DNA from 3 places in the Nonomuraea sp. 10N515B genome. Region 2 is predicted to be linked to each of the others. Evidence: riboswitches for the same ligand, from Rfam matches in the RefSeq annotation. Region 2 holds a riboswitch; each other region holds the start of a gene.

Region 1 (7,723 bases), on a different contig from region 2:
ACAGACTCCGCCTGCGGCCCCTTCTGGCCCTGCGTGATCTCGAACTCGACGCGCTGGCCCTGTTCGAGTGCTCGGTACCCGTCCATCAGGATCGCTGAGTAATGGACGAATACATCCTTACCACCGTCTACCGCGATGAAGCCGTAGCCCTTGTCCGCGTTGAACCACTTGACGGTGCCCTGCGCCACTTCCGACTCCTCTTACTGGGCTTACAGATCTCGCCCATTCCACCGCGAGACCGTAATCGCCTGACTTAACTGAAAAACAGCCAGACGATCGCCTCGACCATACCTGTGGCACGGGGTTTGGCAACAGAGTCAATCCGCAAACGACGCATTTCTTCGCAGAGTACCTTGTTCAACGTTGAATTAGTCGGGAAAAGGAGAAGGCGCCCACTAGGGGGCGCCTTCCAATGATGTGATCGATCGCACTCAGCCGCCGGCGACCGCCGGGATGATGGAGATCTGAGTGCCCTCAGGGGCGGGAGTGTCGAGCCCCTCGGCGAAACGGACGTCCTCTTCTCCCACGTAAACGTTGACGAAACGCCGAATCTTGCCCGATTCATCAAGAATTCTCGCGCCGATCCCCGGGTAGTCGGAGTCGAGCTTGGCGAGCACGTCACGAAGCGTCGCGCCCTCGCCACTCACTTCCGCGTTCCCCCCGGTGTACGTGCGCAGGATCGTGGGGATCCGCACAGAAACGCTCATGGTTATCTTGCCTTTCCTGGTTGTCAGACAGCCGCGCGGAACGCGTCGAGAGAGGGCCGGATCACGGCGGTGGGCTGGGCGTCGTCGCCGGTGATGGCGTCGAGCGTCTTGAGCCCGTCACCAGTGTTGAGCACCACGGTCTCGGCCTCGGGATCGAGCCGCCCGCTCTCGGCGAGCTTCTTCAGCACGCCCACGGTAACCCCGCCCGCGGTCTCGGCGAAAATGCCCTCCGTCGAGGCCAGAAGCTTGATGGCGGCCACGATCTCGGGGTCCGTGACGTCCTCGACGGCCCCTCCGGTGCGGCGGGCGATGTCGAGCACGTACGGCCCGTCGGCGGGGTTGCCGATGGCCAGCGACTTGGCGATGGTGTCCGGCTTGACCGGCTGGACGACGTCGTGCCCGGCCTTGTACGCGGTGGAGACCGGCGAGCACCCGGCCGCCTGCGCCCCGAAGATCTTGTAGGGCGTGTCCTCGACCAGCCCCAGCGCCACCAGCTCCTTGAAGCCCTTGTCAATCTTCGTGAGCTGCGACCCGGAGGCGATAGGGATGATGATCTGCTCGGGCAACCGCCACCCGAGCTGTTCGGCGATCTCGTACGCGAGCGTCTTGGAGCCCTCGGCGTAGTAGGGCCGCAGGTTGACGTTGACGAACCCCCACTTGTCGCCCAGAGGGTCGCCGATCAGCTCCGAGCAGAACCTGTTGACCTCGTCGTAGGTCCCCTCGATCCCGATCAGCCTCCCGCCGAACACCCGGGCCATGGCGATCTTGGCGGCTTCGAGGTTGGCGGGGATGAACACGCAGGCGTCGAGCCCGGCCCGCGCCGCGGCGGCCGTGACCGCGCCCGCGAGGTTGCCCGTGGAGGAGCAGGAAAGCGTGTGGAAACCGAAGTTACGTGCCGCCTCGACGGCGATGGCCACCACCCGGTCCTTGAAGGAGTGGGTGGGGTTGCCGGAGTCGTCCTTCACGTACAGGGACTTCAGGCCGAGCGCCTGCCCGAGGTTGCCCGCCTTGACCAGCTTGGTCCAGCCGGGGTTCATGTTGGGCTTGGTGGCGACGTCGGCCGGCACGGGCAGCAGGGAGCGGTAGCGCCAGATGTTGGCGGGACCGGACTCGATGTCCGCGCGGGTCACGGCGCCGAATTCGTAGGCCGCTTCGAGCGGCCCGAAACACTCCAGACACGCGAAGCTGGGGCCGAGAGGGTAGCGCGTGCCGCACTCGCGGCAGGACAGAGCGACAGCAGGACCAAAGTCGAGCGACATGAAGCGAGGCCTTCCCTCATCTTCGCCCGCGGCCACCTTGACCGCGAACCGGAATTGGCACCTTGTCCCGGTCGGCCTCGCCCTGTCGCGAGTCACAAGCCGGGAGGGTTGCCGGGGCTTCGCAGGGCCGGTCCCTCCACCCCTCTGGATGAGCAATATGCAGTTGTTGAAAGGGACTCTACCCGCTTAAGTAGGCGGAATTACCATCCGTCTCAGCATTCGAGACGGGCAGTCTCAGCGATAGTCCTCACCGAGCACACCCTGCACGTATTTCCTGGCCTGGTGAATGCGGGATTTGGCGGTGCCCAGCGGGATGCCGAGCTGCTCGGCCACCTCGTTGTAGTCGAGCTGGACGATGTCGCGCAACACCAGCGCCTGCGCCAGGTCGGGCTTGTCGGCCTCCAGCGCCTCCATCGCGTCGAGCAGGTCCAGCCGGGAGCCGGCGATCACGCTCACCCGCCGCACGTCGGGCTTCTGCACGGGCAGTTCCTCCGACGTCTGCTCCGCCGCCCGGCGCTTGAGCGATCGGTAGGTGGTCCGCGCGCAGTTGGCGGTCACGATGTGCAGCCAGGTGCTGAACCTGGCCCGCCCCTCGAAGCGGCCGATGTTGCGGGCCACGGCCAGCAGGGTGTCCTGGGAGGCTTCCTCCGCGTCCTGGTGGTAGGGCAGGATCCGGGCGCAGTGGCGCATCACATCGGGCTCGATCCTGGCCAATAGCTCACCAAGCGCGCGATGATCTCCGGCTGCGGCGGATCGGGCGAGTTCCTCGGTTAGCTCATCAAGCGCCATAGCTGGGATCCTATGATCGAAGGGAGCCATGATGAACAGCGTCCTGGTCGCCTCCAACAGAGGGCCTGTCTCCTTCACCGTCTCCGACGACGGCGAGTTGACCATGAAACGTGGCGGGGGCGGGCTGGTGTCCGGGCTGTCCGGAGTGGCCAAGGAAGACGGCGTCCTGTGGGTTTGCGCGGCGCTGTCCGACGATGACCGCAGCGCCGTCCGGCTGTCTCCCGGCGGCCGGATCGACCAGGCCGGCTACGACACCGGGCCGCTGCGGATGCTGGACATCCCGCCGGCCACCTTCCACCGCGCCTACAACGCCGTGGCCAACTCCACGTTGTGGTTCGTCAACCACCTGCTCTACGACATCCCCAACGCACCCAACTTCGGCACCAGGTTCGGGCGCGAGTGGGAGTCCTACCGCGACTACAACGGCGCGTTCGCGCTGGCCCTTGCCGAGGAGGCCGGGCACGGCGCGCGGGTGATGGTGCAGGACTACCACCTGACGCTGACCCCTGCGATGCTCCGGGCCGAGCGGCCCGACCTGCGCATCGCCCACTTCAGCCACACCCCGTGGGCCCCGCCCGAATACTTCTCCCTGCTGCCCGACGAGGTGGTCGGCGAGGTCCTGGAGGGCATCCTGGGCGCCGATCACGCCGGGTTCCTTACAGGAAGGTGGGCGGGGGCGTTCATGGACTGCTGTGAAGCGCTGCTCGGCGCCGAGGTCGACCGGGTGGCCCACAGCGTCACGCACGAAGGCAGGACGACCAGGGTCGGCGTGCACAGTCTCGGCGTGGACGGCGCGGCGTTGTGGGACCGGGCCTGCGAGCCCGATGTCGAGTCCTACATGACCGCGATCAGGGATCAGGTCGGCGACCGCAAGCTGATCGTCCGCATCGACCGCACCGAGTTGTCGAAGAACATCGTGCGCGGCCTGGTCGCCTATGGCGAGTTCCTGGCCGCGCATCCCGAATGGCACGGGCGTGTGGTGCACCTGGCCTTCGCCTATCCGAGCCGGCACGACCTGCCCGAATACCGCGAATACACCGCCTCGGTGCAACGCAGCGCTCAGGAGATCGAGAACGAGTTCGCCACCGAGGACTGGGACCCGCTGATCCTCAACGTCAACGACGACTACCCGCGTTCGCTGGCCGCCTACCGGATGGCCGACGTGTTGCTGGTCAATCCCATCCGCGACGGGATGAACCTGGTCGCCAAGGAGGGCCCGGTCCTCTCGGACAACTGCGCGCTGGTGCTCTCGCGCGAGGCGGGGGCGGCGGCTGAGCTGGGCCCGTACGCGATCATGGTGAACCCCTACGACATCAGCGGCACGGCCGCCGCCCTGCACGAGGCGCTCATCATGCCCGAGGACGAGCGCAGGCGACGCCGCGACAAGTTGTGCGCGGCGGCCACCGCCCTGCCGCCCCAGAAGTGGCTGGCCGCCCAGCTCGACGCCCTGGCTTAGTTCCAGTCCGCGTACTTGAGCGCGTCGGACAGCCCCGGCGTGTTCCACTGGTCCACGACCAGGATCTTGCTCTTCGGCAGATACCACTCGCGCTGCGTGAAGCGGGCCTTCGTACCGGCGCCTGAGTAGGACACGCAACGAGCCTGCCAGGCGTTGTAGACGGCCTTGTGCCCCTCGCCGACCTGGCGCAGGCCCCGCGTCACCTTCGGGCCGATGATCTCGCCCCACTTCTTGTTGACCGGGCAGGGCTGCACGTCGCTCGCCGTGTAGAAGGGGTTCTTGCCGGTGTAGGGGCCCCAGCCCTCCGCCCCGATCTTGATGTTCTTGGGGCCGAGGAGATAGAAGGCGTCACATTGGGGCGTGCCCCAGCCCTGTGGTTTGCCGCACTTGCCCGTGACGACCTGGACCACGTCGGCGCCGAAGCGGTGCACCTCCCACTGGATCGGAATGTAGAGGGTCAGGCCGTTGCGGAACTTCAGCGGCTGGGCGGGCGCGGCGGCGTTCGCGGGCAGCGCGGCGGTCAGGACGGTGGCCGCGGCGACGGCCGCGACGGCGAGGGAGCGCTTGGACATGCGCCCGACACTAGAGATCGCGACTTGCAGTTCACTCATGAACGACTGAACGCCGACGTGAGCTCCTCCAGCAGCGCGACCACCCCTTCCGGGCCGTCCACCACGATGTCGGCGCGCTCGGCCAGCTCGGCCACCTCCGCCGAGCCGCTGCACACGGTCACGCCGGGCAGCCCGGAGGCGCGTACGGCCTCGAATGCGGCCAGATCCCCCAGATCGTCGCCGGCGAAGAGAACGGACCTGGCGGCCCGCTCGGCCAGGAACAGGCTGAGCGCGTGGCCCTTGTCCATGCCCGGCGGCCGCAGCTCCAGCACCATGCGGCCGGGCTCGACCACCAGCCCATGCTTGTCGGCCACCCGCGCCAGCGGCTCGCGCAGCGCGGCCAGCGCGCCTTCGGGGTCGGGGCTGCGTCTGGTGTGCACCGCGACGGCCCGGCCTTTGTCCTCGATCCGCACGCCGTCCAGCCCGAGATCGTCGAGCAGCAGCTGCAGCTCCGCCTCGGCCCGCGGCACGCCCGGCGGGGGCGGCGGCGCGGAGATCCGGCCGTTCTCCCAGCGCTCGAAGCCGTAGTGCCCGAGTATGACGAGCCCGGGCACGTCGGCCAGCCCCGGCCCCAGCTCCAGTGCGGTGGCCGGGGGGCGGCCCGTCACGATGGCGACGGCCAGGACGTGCGCGCCCAGCTCGGCGAGGACCGCGGGCGCCTTCGGGTGGATCACGGCGGTGGCGGGATCGGGCACGATGGGCGACAGTGTTCCGTCGAAGTCGAGCCCGATCACGGCGCCTGCCGGATCCTTCAAGATCGCTTCCATTCCAGGGATGTTCCTCACGCGGCTGCCGTACCCAGCCGGTCAGGGGCGCATGCCAAGCCTTCTTGCCGCACGGTCGCGCTGGCGGGTGGAGCGCAGTCTGCGCAGCCGCTTGACCAGCATGGGGTCCTGCTCGAGCGCCTCCGGCCTGTCGATCAACTCGCCGAGCAGCTGATAGTAGCGGGTGGCGGAGAACCCGAAGGTCTCCTTGATGGCCTGCTCCTTCGCGCCCGCGTGGCGCCACCATTGGCGTTCGAAGGCGAGGAGCTCGAGATCGCGTTCTGTCAGGGGTTGGCGGGACGTTTCCTGGGCAGCATTGTCACCGCTGAGCGGTGCTCCCATGGTGTCCTCCTCGAAAGGGGCGTGCGACGATCTCGTCACACGCACGCGGCCCGAGCCAATCGTAATGTGCGGAGTGGTGCTGTTCACGGCGGATTGGGAGACGTACAGTCACGAAATGTGACCTCAGTAATCACCCTCCTCACCGACTATGGGCTCGAAGACGGGTATGTGGCGGCCTGTCATGGCGTGATTGCCGGGATCGCCCCGCAGGCGCGGGTGATCGACGTGTGTCACCTGATCCCCTCCGGGGACGTGCGGCGCGGCGCGGCGGTTCTCGCCCAGGCCATCCCCTACCTGCCGGCCGGCATCCACATCGGCGCGGTCGATCCCGGCACGGGCGGCGCCAGGCGCGCGGTGGCGGTCGAGGCGGGCGACCGGGTGTTCATCGGCCCGGACAACGGGCTGCTGTCGTGGGCCGTGCGCGCCAGCGGCGGCGCGCGGGTCGCGTACGAGCTCAGCAACGACGAGCACTTCCTGCGGCCGGTCTCGCCGACCTTCCACGGGCGGGACGTGTTCGCACCGGTCGCGGGGCGGCTCTGCCGGACTCCGTCGGGCTCCGGCGGGCTGCGGCTCGCGGATCTGGGGCCCGAGGTCCCGGTCGACCGGCTGGTGACGCTACCCGAGCCGACGTCCTACCTGCGCGAGGGGTCGGTGGAGGGCGAGGTGGTCTCGGTCGACCGCTATGGCAACACCCAGCTGTCGATCGCGGCCGGGGACCTGCAGGCGCTCGGGGTCCGGGTGGGCGACACGCTCGGGGTGTGGCTGGGGCGGCGGCAGTTGTCGCTGCCGTTCCGGGAGACGTACGCGGCGGTGCCGCCGGGCGAGTTGGTGGCGTTCGCGGACTCGGCCGGTTTGATCGCGATCGCCGTCAATTCGGGTGACGCGGCGCAGCGGCTCGGGCTCCCACCGGGGGCGCATGTCCGACTTTCGCCTACCCAATAGGAGGAAAGCGACAGATCGGAATTACTCCGCGTATCGGTCTGTTTACTGAAGCGTCGCATGCGGGTGGGCATTCGCGTGTCAGAATGCACATCGGCGTCCCCTCCTTACCGCTCGAGGTTGACGTGTACCAGCCGCCCGTTGTGCCGCCCTCACCCATGTCCTTACTCCCAGCCATGCCGCCCAGCCCACCCCCATCCCGGCTCAGCGATGCCGCCCGGGCAGTGACCTGATGAACAGGATCATCGTTCCCGTTCTGCTCGCCGCGCTCGTGGTCGGGGTCGCCTCGCCCAGCGCCTCCGACGACACGGGCGAGGCCGCGCGTGCCGGTCAGTGGCAGCTGGACACGCTGCGCCTGCCCGAGGCCTGGGGGGCGACCAAGGGCGCGGGCGTGCTGGTCGCCGTGCTCGACACGGGCGTCAACGGCCGCCACCCGGATCTGGAGGGCGCCGTGATCCAGGGGCCCGACCTGACCGGCGCCGACCGCAGCGCGGGACTTTGGGGCCGACACGGGACCGCCATGGCCAGCCTGATCGCCGGTCGCGGGCACGGCAACCGGCACGGCGTCGTCGGCGTGGCGCCGGCGGCCAAGGTGTTGTCCATCAGGGTCACGCTGGAGAACGGCGACCCGCTGCGCCGCAGACAAGCCTCCGGCGGACGTCAGCCGCTGGCCAAGGGCATCCGGTACGCGGCCGACCACGGCGCCGACGTCATCAGCATGTCGCTGGGCGGCGGGAGCGGCGCGTGGGAGGGATCGGCGGATGAGGAGGAGGCCGTCAGGTACGCGATCGGCAAGGGCGCGGTGCTGGTGGCCTCGTCGGGCAACGACGGCGAGACGGCCAACAGGAAGAACTTT
Region 2 (7,723 bases):
CGATCTCGTCTTCGACGACCCCGATCTGACGTTGCCGCATCCGCGCGCCCACGAGCGCGCGTTCGTGCTTGCCCCCTGGGCGGATGTGGATCCGCAGGGCACGGTGCCCGGCCACGGCCGAGTGTGCGACCTGCTGGAGGGGATCGACAAGCAGGGCGTACGCCTGCGCTCCGACCTCACGCTGCAGAGGCCGGATTGAGGCCCACACACCCCGGCCGGCTGGTCGGCATCCTCGTGGTCGTCGCCCTGCTCACCTGGGTGGCGGTCCGGCAGTTCTACTCCGACCTGCCGCTCCTGCCGTGGACGGCGATCCCGACGGTGTTGCTGCTGGCCATCGGCGAGGGCTACAGCGCCTGGGTCACCAAGGCACGCATCGCCAGGAAGCCGGGCACCAAGCCGGTGGAGCCGCTGGCGGTGGCCAGGCTGGCCGCGCTGGCCAAGGCGTCGGCGTACGCGGGGGCGGTGTTCGGCGGGCTGTTCGCCGGGTTCGCGCTCTACACGGTGCAGATCCTGGACCGTGAGACGCCGCGTTCGGAGTTCTTCATCGCGACGGGTTCGCTCGTGGCCTGCGTGGTGCTGGTTTGCGCGGCGCTCTATCTGGAGCACTCCTGCCGCACCCCGAAGGATCCGCAGGAAGGTCAGACACCGGAGTAGTCCTCGTCCTGCCTTTGCCTGACAGGTGTGCGGCGGCGGCCGAAGAGGTAGATGACCGGAGCGGTGCAGATCAGGGGACCGATGATGGCGATGGGGCGCTCCAGCCACCATCTCAGGTCCGGCGGGATCGTGCTGCCGAGGGTGCCGAAGAGCCACCACGACAGGCCCAGCGCGATGGCCATCCCGGTGGTGTGGAACAAGTACAACGCCAGGGCGTACCGATTGATGAAGTCGTTGGCCCGGCGCCAGCGCGGCCGTTCGAGCACCCGCTCCATCGTCGGCCGGAGCACCTCGACCAGCCCGATCTGGAACAGCAGCAGGGCCACGATCACGAAGGTCGGCGGGGCCATGTTGGACCATTTGTCGCCGGGCACGCCCACCATCGAGCCCGGGTAGATCCCTGAGTACACCAGCCCAAACAGGGCGAACAGACCGGTCCACAGCAGGGCGACGTCGTAGCGCCTGGGCAGGGTCACGATCCGGTCGTAGAAAAACCCGGCCTGGTGCGCCAGCCCCCACACCAGGATCATGTTGAGCCAGCCCACCCCGTCCACGCCGTACCGGAAGCGCAGCACGTCCACCACCAGGGCCGCGCCGCCGAGCCAGATCAGGGCCAGTACGTCGTAGCGCTGGTGCAGCCACAGCGCCACCGGAAGCAACGCGATCAGCATCAGGTAGACGGCGAGGAACCACAGCGGGCTGAGCACCAGCACCACCACACGCCACATCCAGTCCACCTCGAACGTGAACGTGACCGCCGCCCCGACCGCGACCCACACCCCGGACAGGAACAACGCGGGTAAGGCCAGAGCCCGGATTCGCCGCCAGACGAAGGACCCGATGCCCACGCCGCGCTCCCGGGCCCGGTGCCAGGACAGCAGGTGCACATGCCCGCCGACGTAGAAGAACAGCGGCAGCACCTGCAGCAGCCAGGTGAGGATCCACAGCCCCGAGGTGAAGCCGAGCGGGCTGGTCGGCTCGGGGCCGTGCGGCTTCCACACGAGAATCGTGAACGCCCAGTGCCACCCCACCACGACGATCAGGCTCAGCGCCCGAAGCCAATCGACGTATTTGTCGCGTTCTGGGGGGTTCACTTGTCGATATCACCCACAACGAAGAACATCGAGCCCAGAATGGCCACCATGTCGGCCACGAGGTGCCCGGGCAACATTTCCCGCAGCACTTGAATGTTGCTGTACGAGGCCGAGCGCAGCTTGAGCCGCCACGGCGTCTTGTCTCCCTTGGAGACCAGGTAGTAGCCGTTGATGCCGAGCGGGTTCTCGGTCCAGGCGTACGTGTGCCCCTCCGGCACCTTGAGCACCTTCGGCAGTCGCTGGTTGATCGGCCCCGGAGGCAGCGAGCGCAGCCGTTCGACGCAGGCGTCGGCCAGCTCCAGCGAGACCTTGAGCTGTTCGAACAGCACCTCGAACCGGGCGTGGCAGTCGCCCCCGCTCCGAGTGATGACCTTGACGGGCAGCTCGGGGTAGGCCAGGTACGGCTCGTCGCGACGCAGGTCGAAGTCCACCCCGGAGGCCCGGGCGATGGGACCGCTGACGCCGAACTGCATGATCTGCTCGTGCGTGAGCACCCCGACGCCCTTGGTACGGGCCAGGAAGATGTCGTTGTGCAGGATCAGGTCCTCGATGTCCGGCACGCGGCGGCGGGTCTCCGCGACCGCCTCCGACACCCGCTCCAGCCAGCCGAGCGGCAGGTCCTCCTTGAGCCCGCCGACCCGGTTGAACATGTAGTGCATGCGCCCGCCGGAGATCTCCTCCATGACCGCCTGGATCCGCTCGCGCTCGTTGAAGGAGTAGAAGATCGGCGTCATCGCGCCCAGCTCCAGTGGGTAGGAGCCGAGGAACATCAGGTGGCTGAGCACCCGGTTGAGCTCGGCCAGGAGCGTACGCGCCCACACGGCCCTGACCGGCGGCTCCATGCCGAGCAGGCGCTCGGCGGCGAGCACCACGCCCAGCTCGTTCGCGAACCCCGACAGCCAGTCGTGCCGGTTGGCCAGCATGATGATCTGCCGGTAGTCGCGGACCTCGAACAACTTCTCCGCACCACGGTGCATGTAGCCGATGATCGGTTCAGCGGTGGCGATGCGCTCGCCGTCCAGCGTCAGCCGGAGCCTGAGCACTCCGTGCGTTGACGGGTGCTGCGGCCCGATATTGAGGATCATGTCCTCGGTGGCCAGCTCCTTGGCGCCCGCACCGATTCCGACCACGCGTTCCGTCATATGGCCATGCTGCCACCGTCCCAGTTGGTGATCCAGGGTGGGGGATGGTCAAGGAATGGTATGGAAACGCATCCCTACTGCGGTCTTGGGGAGGAGTCGGGGGAACGGGGGGAGATAGCACGATGAAGAAGGTTCTGTTCGATGTCGCTGTCTTGATCGCGCGGGTGGCGACGGGCGTGGTCTTCATGGCGCACGGCTTGCAGAAGTGGCAGCACGGACTCGGCGCCACCACGCAGGGCTTCAGGGAGATGGGAATCCCGTTGCCGGAGCTCTCGGCCGGCTTCGCCAGCGTCGTCGAGACCGTGGGCGGCCTTTTCCTGATCCTCGGTCTGCTGGTCCGGCCGGTCGGCCTGCTGCTGCTCATCAACATGCTCGGTGCGATCGCCTTCGTGCACTCGACGAAGGGGATCATGGTGACCGAGGGCGGCTGGGAGCTGGCGGGTGCGCTGGGTGCGCTGAGCCTGCTGTTCCTGGCGGTCGGCGGCGGGCGGATCGGACTTGACGCGCTGTTCGGGGCGATTTTCCGGCGTCGTGCCGAGCGCCGCGCCGCGGAGGGCGGCATGGGTGCGGGCGCCCACCGGCGCGGCGGAGGTCCGCTGTCGCCCTCGGAGCCCACCGCCTCTGAGCGGCCGAACGTGCCCAGGCAGCCGACGGCGTCCAGGTCGGACCTGAGCGACGAGGAGATGCGGGACATCGACGCGCTGGTCTCCGACGACCAGCCGGAACACCGCAAGCCGCCGAACCGCTGAGCCGTCGAACCGCTGAGCCGCTGAGCCGCTGAGCCGCTGAGCCGCTGAGCCGCTGAACCGGTGCCGGTGAGCGGGGCTGAGCCGCTGACCCGGCAGCTCAGCGGGAGACCAGGTCCCGCAGTGCCTCGACCAGCCGGTCCACGTGCTCCTGCGTGGTCCCGATGCCGATCGAGGCCCGCACCGCGGACGTCGTGCCGTCCTCGCATCCGGCGTCCTCACGGTCGTGCCCGCTTCGGCCCAGCAGGTGCCGCACGAACGGGTGCGCGCAGAACTTCCCGTCGCGCACTCCGATGCCGTACTGACTGGACAGCGCCTCGGCCACCTCGCGAGCCGAGTACCCGTCCACGGTGAACGACACGATCCCCACCCGCGGGTGATCGTCCCCCCACAGGGACAGCTCTCGCACGCCCTCGATCGAGGCCAGCCCCGACCGCAGCCGGGCCAGCAGCCGCTCCTCCTCGCGTACCAGCGCCGTCCAGCCGGTGGCGGTGAGCGCGTCGCAGGCGGCGGCCAGCGCGATCGCGCCCAGCACGTTCGGGGTGCCCGCCTCGTGGCGCGGCTCCGGGTCGTCGTGCCACTCCGCCTCTTCCTCGACCGAGCGCACCGCGCCCCCGCCCTTGAGGTACGGCTCCCCGTCGGCCAGCCAGTCCCGGCGCCCGATGAGCACTCCGGCCCCGAACGGCGCGTACAGCTTGTGGCCGGAGAATGCCACATAGTCCAGGTCAAGCGCGGTCAGGTTGAGCCGCCGATGCGGTACGAGCTGCGCCGCATCCACCAGAATGCGGGCCCCGTGCCGGTGTGCGATGTGGGCCAGGGCGGCGATGGGCCACAGCTCGCCGGTGACATTGGACGCGGCGGTGACCACGAGCAGCTTCGGCCCCTCGATCCCGGCCAGCGCCTCGTCGGCGGCGCGGACGGCCTCGCCGGGGAAGGCGGGCGGCGCTAGCCGTACGGACTTCCGCCAGGGCAGGAGCGAGGCGTGGTGCTCGGTGTCGAAGACGACGGTGGTGGTGCCCGCGGGCAGGCAGCCGGCCAGCAGGTTCGTGGCGTCGGTGGTGTTGCGGGTGAAGATCACGGCGTCGTCGGGACGAGCGCCGACGAACGCCCTGACCGTGTGGCGGGCCTGCTCGTACCTGGCAGTGGTGAGCTGGGAGGCGTAGCCGGCGCCACGGTGGACGCTGGAGTAGGCCGGGAGCGCGGCGGCGACGGCGGCGCTGACCGGCTCCAGACAGGGCGCGCTGGCCGCGTAGTCCAGGTTGGCGTACCCCACCAGGCGGCCACCCTTGACCGGCACCTGGAGGTCGGCCCCGAGCACCGCGGGGATCGGCCGGCTCGCGGCGGCGGGGACCTGGGTCTCGCCCGAAGCCTGGGCGGGGACGGAGTCGAAGATCGTCAGCGTGGACACGGCACATCTCCCTCAGGGACCATCGGACCCCTGGAGCAGCCACGGAGCCCGCGCTTGCCCGCCACACCGCGTGGCGGACCAGGTCTTCACCCGGGGCACCCCGCCGCGGACGCGAGGGTTGCCGGCCAGCTAGCCGGGGCTTGTCGCTGGCACTCATGACCTACGCCCGCACTATAACCCAGTTCCCACGGCAAAACGCAAACCGGCGAACTTTGACGGCTCTCTCCTCCTGCTCGGCCTGTCGTGGGTGGTGCAGCTCACTCAGCCGCTGTCCGTCGTCTTCGGCCACGAGATATCGGGACGCGACCTGATCCTGCTGCTCGACGTCGTGTTCTCGCTCGACTCGGTCATCACCGCGGTCGGCATGGTGGACAACCTCGGCGTGATGATCGCGGCCGTCGTGGTGGCGGTGCTGGTCATGCTGTTCGCCTCCGGGCCGATCAGCCGGTTCGTGGACCGTCGTGGAGCTGCTGAACATCCGGATGCGCGGCAGGCACGCCAAGCAGTCCGAGCAGCAGGAGGCGGAGCCGGAGGCTTCTACTATGAAGTAGTGCGCTTTGATCCTTGGAATCCGGATTTTGTGGCCTACCCGTACCGGGTCTACGACGAGCTGCGGCGCGAGGCGCCCGTCTGCTACTTCGAGCCGACGAACCAGTGGTTGATCTCGCGCCACGCCGACGTGAACACCCTGCTCAGGGACCGCCGTCTAGGGCGGTCCTTCCTTCACGTGGCCACGCCAGAAGAGTTCGGCAGGCCGCCCGAGCCGGACTTCCAGGAGCCGTTCTGGCGCGTGATCAGGGCGGGCATGCTCGACGTCGAGCCGCCCGTGCACACGCGGCTGCGCCGGCTGGTCTCCAAGGCGTTCACGCCGCGCATGGTCGAGTCCCTGCGCCCGCGCGTGCGCGCGATCGCTGCGGGCCTGGTGGACACGTACGTGGAGAAGTGCGGCGGGGATCTGATCGCCGAGGTCGCCGAGCCGCTCCCGGTGACCGTGATCGCGGAGATGCTCGGCATCCCCGACGGGGAGCGTCACTTGCTGCGCCCCTGGTCGGCTGACATCTGCGGCATGTACGAGCTCAACCCCACGCTCGAAGCCCAGCACACTGCGGTACGCGCGGCCGCGGAGTTCGCCGATTACCTCAAGGCCCTGGCCCGCGAGCGGCGGCGCCGCCCGGGCGACGACCTGATCAGCGCGCTGGCCGCGATCGATGAACTGACCGAGGACGAGCTGGTCGGCACGTGTGTCCTGCTGCTCAACGCCGGCCACGAGGCCACCGTGAACGTCACGGGCAACGGCTGGTGGTCGTTGTTCAGGAACCCCGGCGAGCTGGCACGGCTGCGTGCCGACCGCTCCCTGCTGCCCACGGCCGTGGAGGAGCTGATGCGCTGGGACACGCCGCTGCAGATGTTCGAGCGGTGGGTGCTGGAGGACATCGAGGTCCACGGCGTGACGATTCCGCGCGGGTCGGAGGTCGCGCTGCTGTTCGGCTCGGCCAACCGGGACCCTGAGGTGTTCGAGGATCCCGACCAGCTGGATGTGGGGCGGGTGGACAACCCGCACATCTCCTTCGGAGCCGGCATCCATTTCTGTCTGGGCGCGCCGCTGGCCCGCATCGAGCTCATCGAGTCGTTCGGCGCGCTGCTGGACCGGGCGGCCACGCTGGAGTTGCGCCATGAGCCGGCCTGGAAGCCCGGCTACATCATCCGCGGCCTGCACGCCCTGGAGCTGACCGCCGAGTGACGTGAGGGGAGTCAGCCGAATCCGCCGTCCCGGCGCCGTCAGCCGAATCCGCCGTCCTGGCGCCGTCGGCCCAGGCCTGCTCACCGTCGCTGGTCGAGCCAGCCGAACCCGCCGAGGCCCGACGGGTCGATGAGCTCCCCCTCCTCCGACGCCCTGGCCAGGGCCCGCAGGTAGGCGCGCGGATCGGTGCCGGCCAGCTCCATGGGCGGCCGGGCGCCGGTGATCCCCAGGGCCCGCAGAGCGTCACGCTGTGTGGACAAGGTTGTGGATATCGCGCCGGCCCGCCGCCCCGCCGCGGCGCACGCGTCGAGCGCGACATGGGCCGTGATATCGCAGGTCCCGTCGGGAATCGGGGAGACGACGGCGCCGTCGCGGTATCCCGTCAGCGTGCCGCACATCGGCCGGTTATCCACAGGGTGTGCATAGTCGATGGCGATTGCCCGGCCCCTGGTGAGGCGGGTCACGACCGACGCCCAGGCCTCGTCACGGGGGCGGCCGATCTCCGCCCGAGAGCCCACCCGGGACAGTGGCCACCACCGATCCATCCACTCCCGGTCGGCGGGCCGCAGCGGGCCGCCGAGGCGCTCCTCGCCCGTACGGATGTTCACCAGGACGAGTCGCGGGCCGTCGGGCGTCTGCTCGGCCACGTCCACCGGGACGTTGTCGAGCCACTCATTGGCGATGGCCAGCCCCGTGATGCGCTCCGGCAGGTCGCGGCGCCAGCCGATCCGCTCGGGAAGGGCCTGCGGCCTGGGGGAGAGATCGACGGCCGTGACCCGCAACCGGTCGCGCAGCGCGGGGTCGGCGGCGGCCAGAACTTGGGCCACCAGCGCGCCCTCTCCTGCGCCGATGTCGACCAGGTCGAGCGTCTCGGGCTCACCCAGCTCGGCGTCGAGCTGTCTCAGCAGCGCCAGCACCGCGTCAGCGAACACCGAAGA
Region 3 (7,723 bases), on a different contig from region 2:
AACCCCATCGCCGCGATTGCCGCGCATAACCAGACACGTTTCACGCCGGAGATCATTGCGGAGCTTGACACAATTCCGCAAGCCCGCTTCCTCCACGCCGCGGAACCGACGTCGAAATTTTCCGCCGCATTCGAAGAAACCGCACTTCAGAACCACAAAACTCGCGGTCGCCGGGATGTCACTCTGACGACGTTTCCGCAGGTGGGGGCCGTTTATGAACGTCACATTCGCGTTTGCCAAAGGCGATTTTGGCTGCGCAAACTTGGTTCGACTCTCAATCGAGCCCCGACCTGGGGTTTCTTCGCCATGCCCGCAGGAGGCCGACCATGATCCATGCCCGGGGCCTGACCCGAGTGTTCAAGCTCAAGAAGAAGGAGACCGTCGAGGCCGTCCGCGGCATCGACCTCGACGTCGAACCCGGCCAGCTCGTCGCGTTCCTCGGCCCGAACGGCGCGGGCAAGTCGACCACGCTGCGCATGCTCACCACCCTCCTGCCGCCCACCTCGGGCAGCGCCACGGTGGCCGGGCATGACGTGGCCAGGGACCCGACCGGCGTACGCTCCCGCATCGGCTACGTCGGCCAGCGCAACAGCGCGGGTGAGGACTTCCTCGCCCGCGACGAGCTGGTCACCCAGGGCCGCTGCTACGGCCTGCCCGTCAGGGAGGCGGCGGCCCGTGCCGACGAGCTGCTCGACCTGCTCGACCTGACGCCACTGGCCAAGCGCAGGCCGGGCACGCTCTCGGGCGGCCAGCGCCGCCGTCTCGACATCGCGCTCGGCCTCGTCCACCGCCCCGACCTGCTCTTCCTCGACGAGCCCTCGACCGGTCTCGACCCGAAGAGCCGCGCCGAGATCTGGCAGCACATCCTGCGGCTGCGGGAGACGTACGGGACGACGTTGTTCCTGACCACCCATTACCTGGAGGAGGCCGACAGCATGGCCGAGCGGGTGGTGATCATCGACAACGGCCGGATCATCGCGGACGGCACCTCGGAGCAGCTCAAGAACGACCTGGCCGGCGACCACATCACGCTCACCACCGGCACGGAGGAGGAGGCGCGGCGGGCCGCGGAGATGGGCGGCGGCACGGCGGAGGGCACGACCGTACGCCTGCGGGTCGCCAACGCGGCCGCCGCTCTGCCCGAGTGCCTGCGCACCCTGGACGCCGCCGGCCTCAAGGTCACCACGGCCGAGACCACCCGCCCGACCCTCGACGACGTGTTCCTCACTCTCACCGGGAGAAGCCTCACCGATGACGACATTCCTGCGTGACACCACCACCGTCTTCTCGCGCGAGTTCAAGCCCGCCTTCCGCAACCCCGTCGGACTGCTGTTCGAGATGGGGCAGCCGCTGCTGTTTCTGTTCCTGTTCGGGTCGCTGCTGGACGGGGCGGTCGGCTCGTCGTGGCAGTGGTTCGTGCCGGGGATCCTGGTCATGATGTGCCTGACGGGACCCATGTCCGCCGGTTACACGCTGCTGGTCGAGCTGATCGGCGGCTCGATGGAGCGCATGCTGGTCACGCCGCTGAACCGGACGGCGATGCTGGTGGGCAAGGCCATGAAGGCGATGATCGTCCTCCTGGCCCAGGCCGTGCTGATCGTCCTGCTGGCGCTGCCACTGGGCTTCGAGCTGCACACGGCGGGGGTGCTGGCCGCCCTGGCCCAGCTTGTGGTCTTCGGGGTCGGGCTGGGGGCGTTCTCGTTCGTCCTGGCCATCAAGTCGGCCCCAGGCGGCACGTTGTTCTACATCGTCAGCCAGTCGATCATATTCCCCCTGCTGCTCCTGTCGGGGGTGCTGCTGCCGCTGGAGACGGCCCCAACGTGGCTGCGCGCGATCGGGCAGGTCAACCCGGTGACGTACATCGTGGACGCCCAGCGATCCCTGTTCGCGGGCGACCTCGTCGACCCCTCGATCCTGTACGGCACCGCTTCCGCCTGCCTGATCGCCGCAGCCGGTCTCTACCTGGGCAACCGCGCCATGCGCCAGGGCGTCAACTGATCAGGGACTGATCGCCAGGAACACGAACGCCGCGAACAACACCAGGTGCACCCCGCTCTGCATGAGCGTCGCCCGGCCGGGCACGACGGTGAGCGTCGAGACCACAACGGTCAGGGCCAGCAGCACCATGTGAGTGCCGCCCAGGCCGAGCAGCAGCGGCCCTTCGAGCCAGATGGACGCCACCGCGATGGCCGGAATGGTCAGCCCGATGCTGGCCATCGCCGACCCGAGCGCCAGGTTCAGGCTGATCTGGACCTGGTCGCGCCGGGCCGCGTTGAGTGCGGCGATCGTCTCGGGCAGCAGCACCAGCAGCGCGATCACCACGCCCACGAAGGCCTGGGGCAGTCCGGCCGACGACACCGCCAGCTCGATGACCGGCGACTCGACCTTGGCCAGGCCGACGACCGACACGAGCGCGACCAGCAGCAGCCCGAGGCTGGTCAGCGCGGTGCGTTCGGACGGCCTGGGCGCGTGCTCCTCCGGGTCGAGGGGCGCGCCGTCCCTGGGGACGGGGAGGAAGTAGTCGCGGTGCCGTACGGTCTGCGTCACCACGAACAACCCGTACAGCGCCAGCGAGGCCACCGCCGCGAAGGCGAGCTGGGCGGGAGAGAACGCCGGCCCTTGCGCGCTCGTCGTGAACGTGGGCAGCACCAGGCTCAGCGTGCTGAGCGTCGCCACGGTGGCGAGCGCCTTCCCCGTGCCCTCGGCGTTGAACACCGCGATCCGCCGCTTCATCGACGCGGTGCGCGATGACCTCGGCGTGGTGCACGGCGGCCAGCACCGCCCCGGCCAGCAGAAGGGCCGCGACGATCGCGATCGCGACCGGCAGCTCGCGGCCCCAGGTGAGCCCCAGCACGAGCAGCGCCAGAGCGGGTATGAGAACGGTCCGCAACCTCGCAGCGTTACGGAGCATATACAGGGCGTTGTTCCCTTCTTTTGGAGGCGGAAAATGGTTTCACCCTGATAATGCCTTGACATCACGTTTTGGCGGGAATGAAGGTGACCTCGTGGCCCATGTGATCGCGACAAAGACCGTGCCCTGGATCCCCGTGGCGCACCGCCTCGACGTCATGCTCTCCCGGACCGTTCCGCCCGCGGCGAGCACCACATCGGCGTTCGCGTTCGTCGCGGACGGGCTCGGCAGGACCCTGATGACCTGCGTCGATCGGGAGGGGCGCGGCTGGGACATCCCGGGCGGCCACCTCGAGCCCGGCGAGAGCGCGATCGACGCGGTGGTCCGCGAACTGCACGAGGAAACCGGCCTGCGCCTGCCGGCTGCCGCGCTGTCGATCTTCGCCTGGCAGCGTATCGAGCTCTTCGACGCCCCGCCCGCCGACTACCGTTACGCGTCGCTCACGTATATGGCCATGTTCCGCGCCGTCCTGCGGGGCCCGGGTGCCCCGACCCGCCCGCCGGCCGGCTCTGAGAGCACCCGCGCCGAGTGGCTGCCACGCGCGGACATCGAGCGCCTCTGCGGGCCCCGTACGTGGCTGACGCTGCTAGAGCGCGCGGGCTCGCTCTAGGTCTTTGCCGCGGTAGAGATGCTCGGGAATGCTGGCCAATGTGGACGGATGGACCTGCGCGCCCAACCCGTAGAACTTCTGGAAGCTCATGATCAGCGGCCGCCAAGCATCGGGATCGATCCGATCAACCGTCCCGGCCATCCTGATCTCTTCGTGCACCCACACCCGCTGGACCCGCACCTCGAACGCCAGCGTCCCGCCGTCGTCCCCCACCGGATGCACGGCCTCGACCACGGCCTCCATGCTGACCGGGCACTCGGCCACCCGCGGCGGCGCCACCGTCTCGGAAGGCGTGGCGGTCAGCCCGGCCCGCTGGAACTTGTCCGGCACGTACCGATATCCCCGCTCCCACTTGGAGTCCGGAACGGGATGGGCGCCGGTGGTGAGCGCCAGCCGGTCAACGGCGGTGGCGAGCGCGTCGGAGGGCAGGTTCAGGACGCATTCCCGCGTCCTGACCAAGTTGTGAGCCGTCTTGGCCCGTGAACCCAGGCCCAGCATGCCCCGCCAGCCGAGCCAGAAGGCCGACGACATGGGGGCCAGGTTGGGGGTGCCGTCCTCGTTCATGGAGGAGAGCAACACCACGGGCGTGCCGAAGTAGAGAATGTTGGGCTCGATCCTGGCATGCGGGTCCGCGTCCACGAAAATGCTCATGCGGATCAGTGTCGTGGCGCGTCAGGGGGGCCGCTGGCGGGTATCGGACCGCTCAACGGCGGCTCCGGACGCGGGCGCTCAGGGCCGCTTTGACCTCCGGCCACTCATCGGCGATCACGGAGAAGACGGCCGAGTCCCGCACCTTTCCTTCCTCACCCGGCGCCCACGAGGGTGACCAATTCCGCAGCACGCCTTCGAACCTGGCGCCGAGGCGCTCGATCGCCCGCCGCGAGCGTGCGTTCCTGGCATCGGTCTTGAGATCGACCCGCACCACCCCGAGCGCCTCGAACGCGTGGGTGAACAGCAGCAGCTTGGCCTCGGCGTTGATCCCCGTGCCCTGCGCCGAGGCCGCCAGCCACGTCCAGCCCACTTCGATGGCCCGCAGCTCGTCCCGCCCCGGCCAGCTCCGAGGATCCCAGAACCCCGTACATCCGACGGCCCTGCCGTCCGCCACCCGCACCTGCGCGAACGGCGTCAGCCCCGCACGCTCCCACTGGTCCCGCAGGTACGCCTCGATGTCCGCGCCTCGGGGCACCAGGGTGAACGTGTAGGCGGAGCGATCCTCCTCCGCCGCCCACGCCAGATCCGCCGCATGCCGCATCGCCAGCGGCTCCAACCTGACCAGCGATCCGCGCAGCACGGGGACATCGAGTGGCAGGCTCATCGAAACCCTCCTCATCGTTCCTGGCGTTGGCACCTTGCCGCTTCGGGCAGGTTGCCGGACCGTCACCGGGCCAGGTCCCTCAGATCCTCTGGATGACTATCGGTGCGGAGATGATGCCCGACTCCAGGGAGGGCCGTCAACGCGACGCTTCTGGCGGAGCCGGGCAGCTCGGCGCCGTTCAGCAGCCGTCGCCCGCGGGAGTTCTGTCAGTGCCGTGTGCGATGATCCCCCGCATGGACGGAAGCACGGTTCTGCAGACAGCAGCCGAATGCGAGAGATTCCTGCGTTCAGCAGCCGACCGGAGCTGGGCGGAAACCCCCATTCCCGGAATGGACTGGACCGCCGCACAGGCCGTGGCTCACGTGAGCGACTGCCTGCTGTGGTATGCCGCTGATCTTGCCGCTGGGAAGCAAGAGCTCAGCACGACGGAGATCCATGTCCGTCCTGAGTCGAAGCCGGACGACCTCATCACCACGATGACCACATACGCCACGATCCTCGCGCGGGTCATCGACGCGACTGCGCCCGGGACTCGCGGGTGGCATCCCTGGGGTCTCGCCGACGCGTCCGGTTTCGCCGCGATGGCCTGCGACGAGATGCTCGTGCACACCGCCGACGTCGGCTCTGGGGTCGGCCAGGGCTTCCTCCCTGCCGAGAAGCTCGCGGCGGCCACCGTGCGTCGCTTGTTTCCGTGGGCGCCGGCGGACACGGACCCGTGGGAGACGTTGTTGTGGGCCAACGGCCGCGCCGACCTCCCCGGTCAAGAGCGGCAGGTGGGGTGGAGATGGCACTGCGCCCCACTGACCGAATGGAAGGGCACCAACCCCAGGCGCCGAGTGACTCACTAGGCACCCGTCGCTGGATCTCCAGCACCTACATGGGCGTCTGGTGGAGGAGGACGACACGCCAGCCATCCGGGGTCCGGCGGTAGACCGTCGAGGCGTACCACGAGGACGTCTCGTCGCCGGTCGTGCTCGTCAGTTTGTAGGCGACCACGGCTCCGGCGTCGCCGAGCGGTTTGACCACGACGTCGTGCGCCTGGTTACGCCGGTCCGGATTTCCGCTTCCTTTGGCATACATGTCGAGAACCTGCTGCTTGGACACGATGCCGTAATTTCCCATGGCGACGAAGTCATCGGCGCAGTATTCCGCGAAAAAGCCCTCGTCGAAGGCCGCGTCGGCGTCCAGCATGCGCTGCTCGATTTCCGCCAGCGTCTTTTCGGTGTCGCTCATGCCGTCCCACTCCTTGGTGAAGGTGCGGTCCAGGCTGCCAGCCGTACCTGACACCTCCCGACAGGTACGGCCGACGACAGCTCTCGTTCAGCGAGGTTTTGGTGCTGAGCCGGTCCTGGCGACCGGCTCAGCACAGATCATCCCCCGGCTATGAGCGGAGCGAGGGCGCGAGCGAGCCGCCCCAGGGGAGCCCGTCCGTCGGCCACAACTCGGCCTGCCGCTTGAGCGTGTTCTCGACCCTGCCGCCCACGGGGCAGCGGAAGCCGTGCGGGGGCACGGTCAGCGAGATCAGGTAGTTGTCGATCGGCACCGTGCTGCACTCGTCCTTGCCGTAAATGCGGTGGCCCCAGCCTTCGTAGGTGAGGAGCACCGCCTTGGAGCCGAGCTGGCGGCCCACGTTGGCGGACCAGATCCACGGGGTGGAGGGGTCGTGGATCGAGTTTCCCAGCAGGATTGGAGCACTGCCCGTGTAGCGCAGCGTGTGCTGCGGGTTGGTGGTGGGGTGGTTGAGGCAGACGGGCAGGTCCTCGATCGGCATCGGGTTGAACCGCATGTCGGGTGCCAGGCGACCGGAGTTTCGCATGATCTCGGCGTACTCGTCATAGTTGCGCACCCGGAGGTTGTAGTCCTCGCAGAGAATCACGGTCGGCAGCTGGGCGACTTCTCCAGTCACGGGCTGGCGTCCGGGCAGCGGCGGCATCCACGACGGCGGCTCGCCACCGTCCAGGGCGCGAAGCATCTCGCTCAGCAGCTGCCAGGCGGGCCCCTCGGTGCCCAGCACGCCGTTCCACAGGACCTGCAGCTCGGTCATCGGGCGATCCGTGACGCCCGGCCAGTAGAGCTCGCCCTTCTGCGCCTTGTCCAGCAGCCTCTTCCACACCGCCCGGACGTCCTGCCCGTGCAGGGCGCAGCCGGGCTCCTGGTCGCACCAGCCGACGAACTGGTCGAAGGCGTCCTCGACGGCGAGCGCCTCGGTGTAGAGGAACGCCTTGACGCCGAGGCTGTGGTCCATGTTGCTGTCCAGGGCCAGCGCGCGGATCCGGTTGGGGAACAGCTCGGCGTACATCTGCCCGAGCAGGGTGCCGTACGAGACCCCGTAGAAGGTCAGCTTCTCTTCGCCGAGCGCGGCGCGCAGGGCGTCCATGTCACGCGCGACGTTGACCGAGTCGACGTGGTCGTACAGGGGGCCGGTGCGGGCCCGGCAATCGGCGTGCAGCCTCTTGTTGTAGGCGGTCCACTTGTCGAAGTCGGCCTGGCTCTTCATGACGGCGTACGGCATCTCGTTGTACACCGACGCCGAGCAGATCACCGGGTTACTGCGGCCCACGCCCCGGGGATCGAAACCGACGATGTCGAACCGCTTCTGGATCTCCTCGGTGAAGAATCCGGGGGAGCTGTAGGCGAACTCCACACCCGATCCGCCCGGGCCACCCGCGCCGAGCACCAGAGACCCGATCCGGGCGGCGGGATCGGTGGCCTTGCGCCGGGCGACGGCCACGTCGACGGTGGGCCCGTCCGGCTTGGACCAGTCGATCGGGACGGTCAGTGTGCCGCACTCGGCGGCGGGCTCCTCTTCGCAGGGCTGCCATGCGATGCCGCCACTCCCGCTGACCGCCGAGACACCGTTCTCAGCGGCCGCCGCGGCCGGCAAGAC

What was found. A riboswitch is a leader RNA that binds a small molecule or an ion and turns the genes downstream of it on or off. The one in region 2 is predicted to bind S-adenosylmethionine.
Region 1: another riboswitch for S-adenosylmethionine. It lies ahead of thrC (threonine synthase); the one in region 2 lies ahead of ACTWQA_RS13695 (aminotransferase class V-fold PLP-dependent enzyme).
Region 3: another riboswitch for S-adenosylmethionine. It lies ahead of ACTWQA_RS51030 (GNAT family N-acetyltransferase); the one in region 2 lies ahead of ACTWQA_RS13695 (aminotransferase class V-fold PLP-dependent enzyme).

What each region holds. Positions count from the first base shown of each region.
Region 1 covers NZ_JBQQBQ010000067.1:23,714-31,436, reverse strand. The annotation lists gene ACTWQA_RS49550 (cold-shock protein) at 1-188, opposite strand, end outside; gene ACTWQA_RS49545 (MoaD/ThiS family protein) at 432-707, opposite strand; gene thrC (threonine synthase) at 731-1,966, opposite strand; SAM riboswitch class I at 1,980-2,121, opposite strand; gene ACTWQA_RS49535 (RNA polymerase sigma factor) at 2,201-2,755, opposite strand; gene ACTWQA_RS49530 (alpha,alpha-trehalose-phosphate synthase (UDP-forming)) at 2,787-4,211, shown strand; gene ACTWQA_RS49525 (hypothetical protein) at 4,208-4,783, opposite strand; gene otsB (trehalose-phosphatase) at 4,819-5,589, opposite strand; gene ACTWQA_RS49515 (DUF3263 domain-containing protein) at 5,629-5,928, opposite strand; gene ACTWQA_RS49510 (SAM hydrolase/SAM-dependent halogenase family protein) at 6,046-6,870, shown strand; gene ACTWQA_RS49505 (S8 family peptidase) at 7,100-7,723, shown strand, end outside.
Region 2 covers NZ_JBQQBQ010000008.1:30,677-38,399, forward strand. The annotation lists gene folK (2-amino-4-hydroxy-6-hydroxymethyldihydropteridine diphosphokinase) at 1-199, shown strand, start outside; gene ACTWQA_RS13675 (DUF3180 domain-containing protein) at 196-654, shown strand; gene ACTWQA_RS13680 (acyltransferase family protein) at 639-1,748, opposite strand; gene ACTWQA_RS13685 (NADH-quinone oxidoreductase subunit D) at 1,745-2,890, opposite strand; gene ACTWQA_RS13690 (DoxX family protein) at 3,013-3,639, shown strand; gene ACTWQA_RS13695 (aminotransferase class V-fold PLP-dependent enzyme) at 3,737-5,044, opposite strand; SAM riboswitch class IV at 5,090-5,205, opposite strand; gene ACTWQA_RS13700 (cytochrome P450) at 5,292-6,785, shown strand; gene ACTWQA_RS13705 (SAM-dependent methyltransferase) at 6,866-7,723, opposite strand, start outside.
Region 3 covers NZ_JBQQBQ010000074.1:10,030-17,752, reverse strand. The annotation lists gene ACTWQA_RS51060 (GH25 family lysozyme) at 1-44, opposite strand, end outside; gene ACTWQA_RS51055 (ATP-binding cassette domain-containing protein) at 327-1,271, shown strand; gene ACTWQA_RS51050 (ABC transporter permease) at 1,252-1,998, shown strand; gene ACTWQA_RS51045 (calcium:proton antiporter) at 1,999-2,733, opposite strand; gene ACTWQA_RS51040 (NUDIX domain-containing protein) at 3,006-3,521, shown strand; gene ACTWQA_RS51035 (flavin reductase family protein) at 3,498-4,172, opposite strand; gene ACTWQA_RS51030 (GNAT family N-acetyltransferase) at 4,225-4,836, opposite strand; SAM riboswitch class I at 4,845-4,935, opposite strand; gene ACTWQA_RS51025 (maleylpyruvate isomerase N-terminal domain-containing protein) at 5,058-5,684, shown strand; gene ACTWQA_RS51020 (nuclear transport factor 2 family protein) at 5,710-6,069, opposite strand; gene ACTWQA_RS51015 (alpha/beta fold hydrolase) at 6,218-7,723, opposite strand, start outside.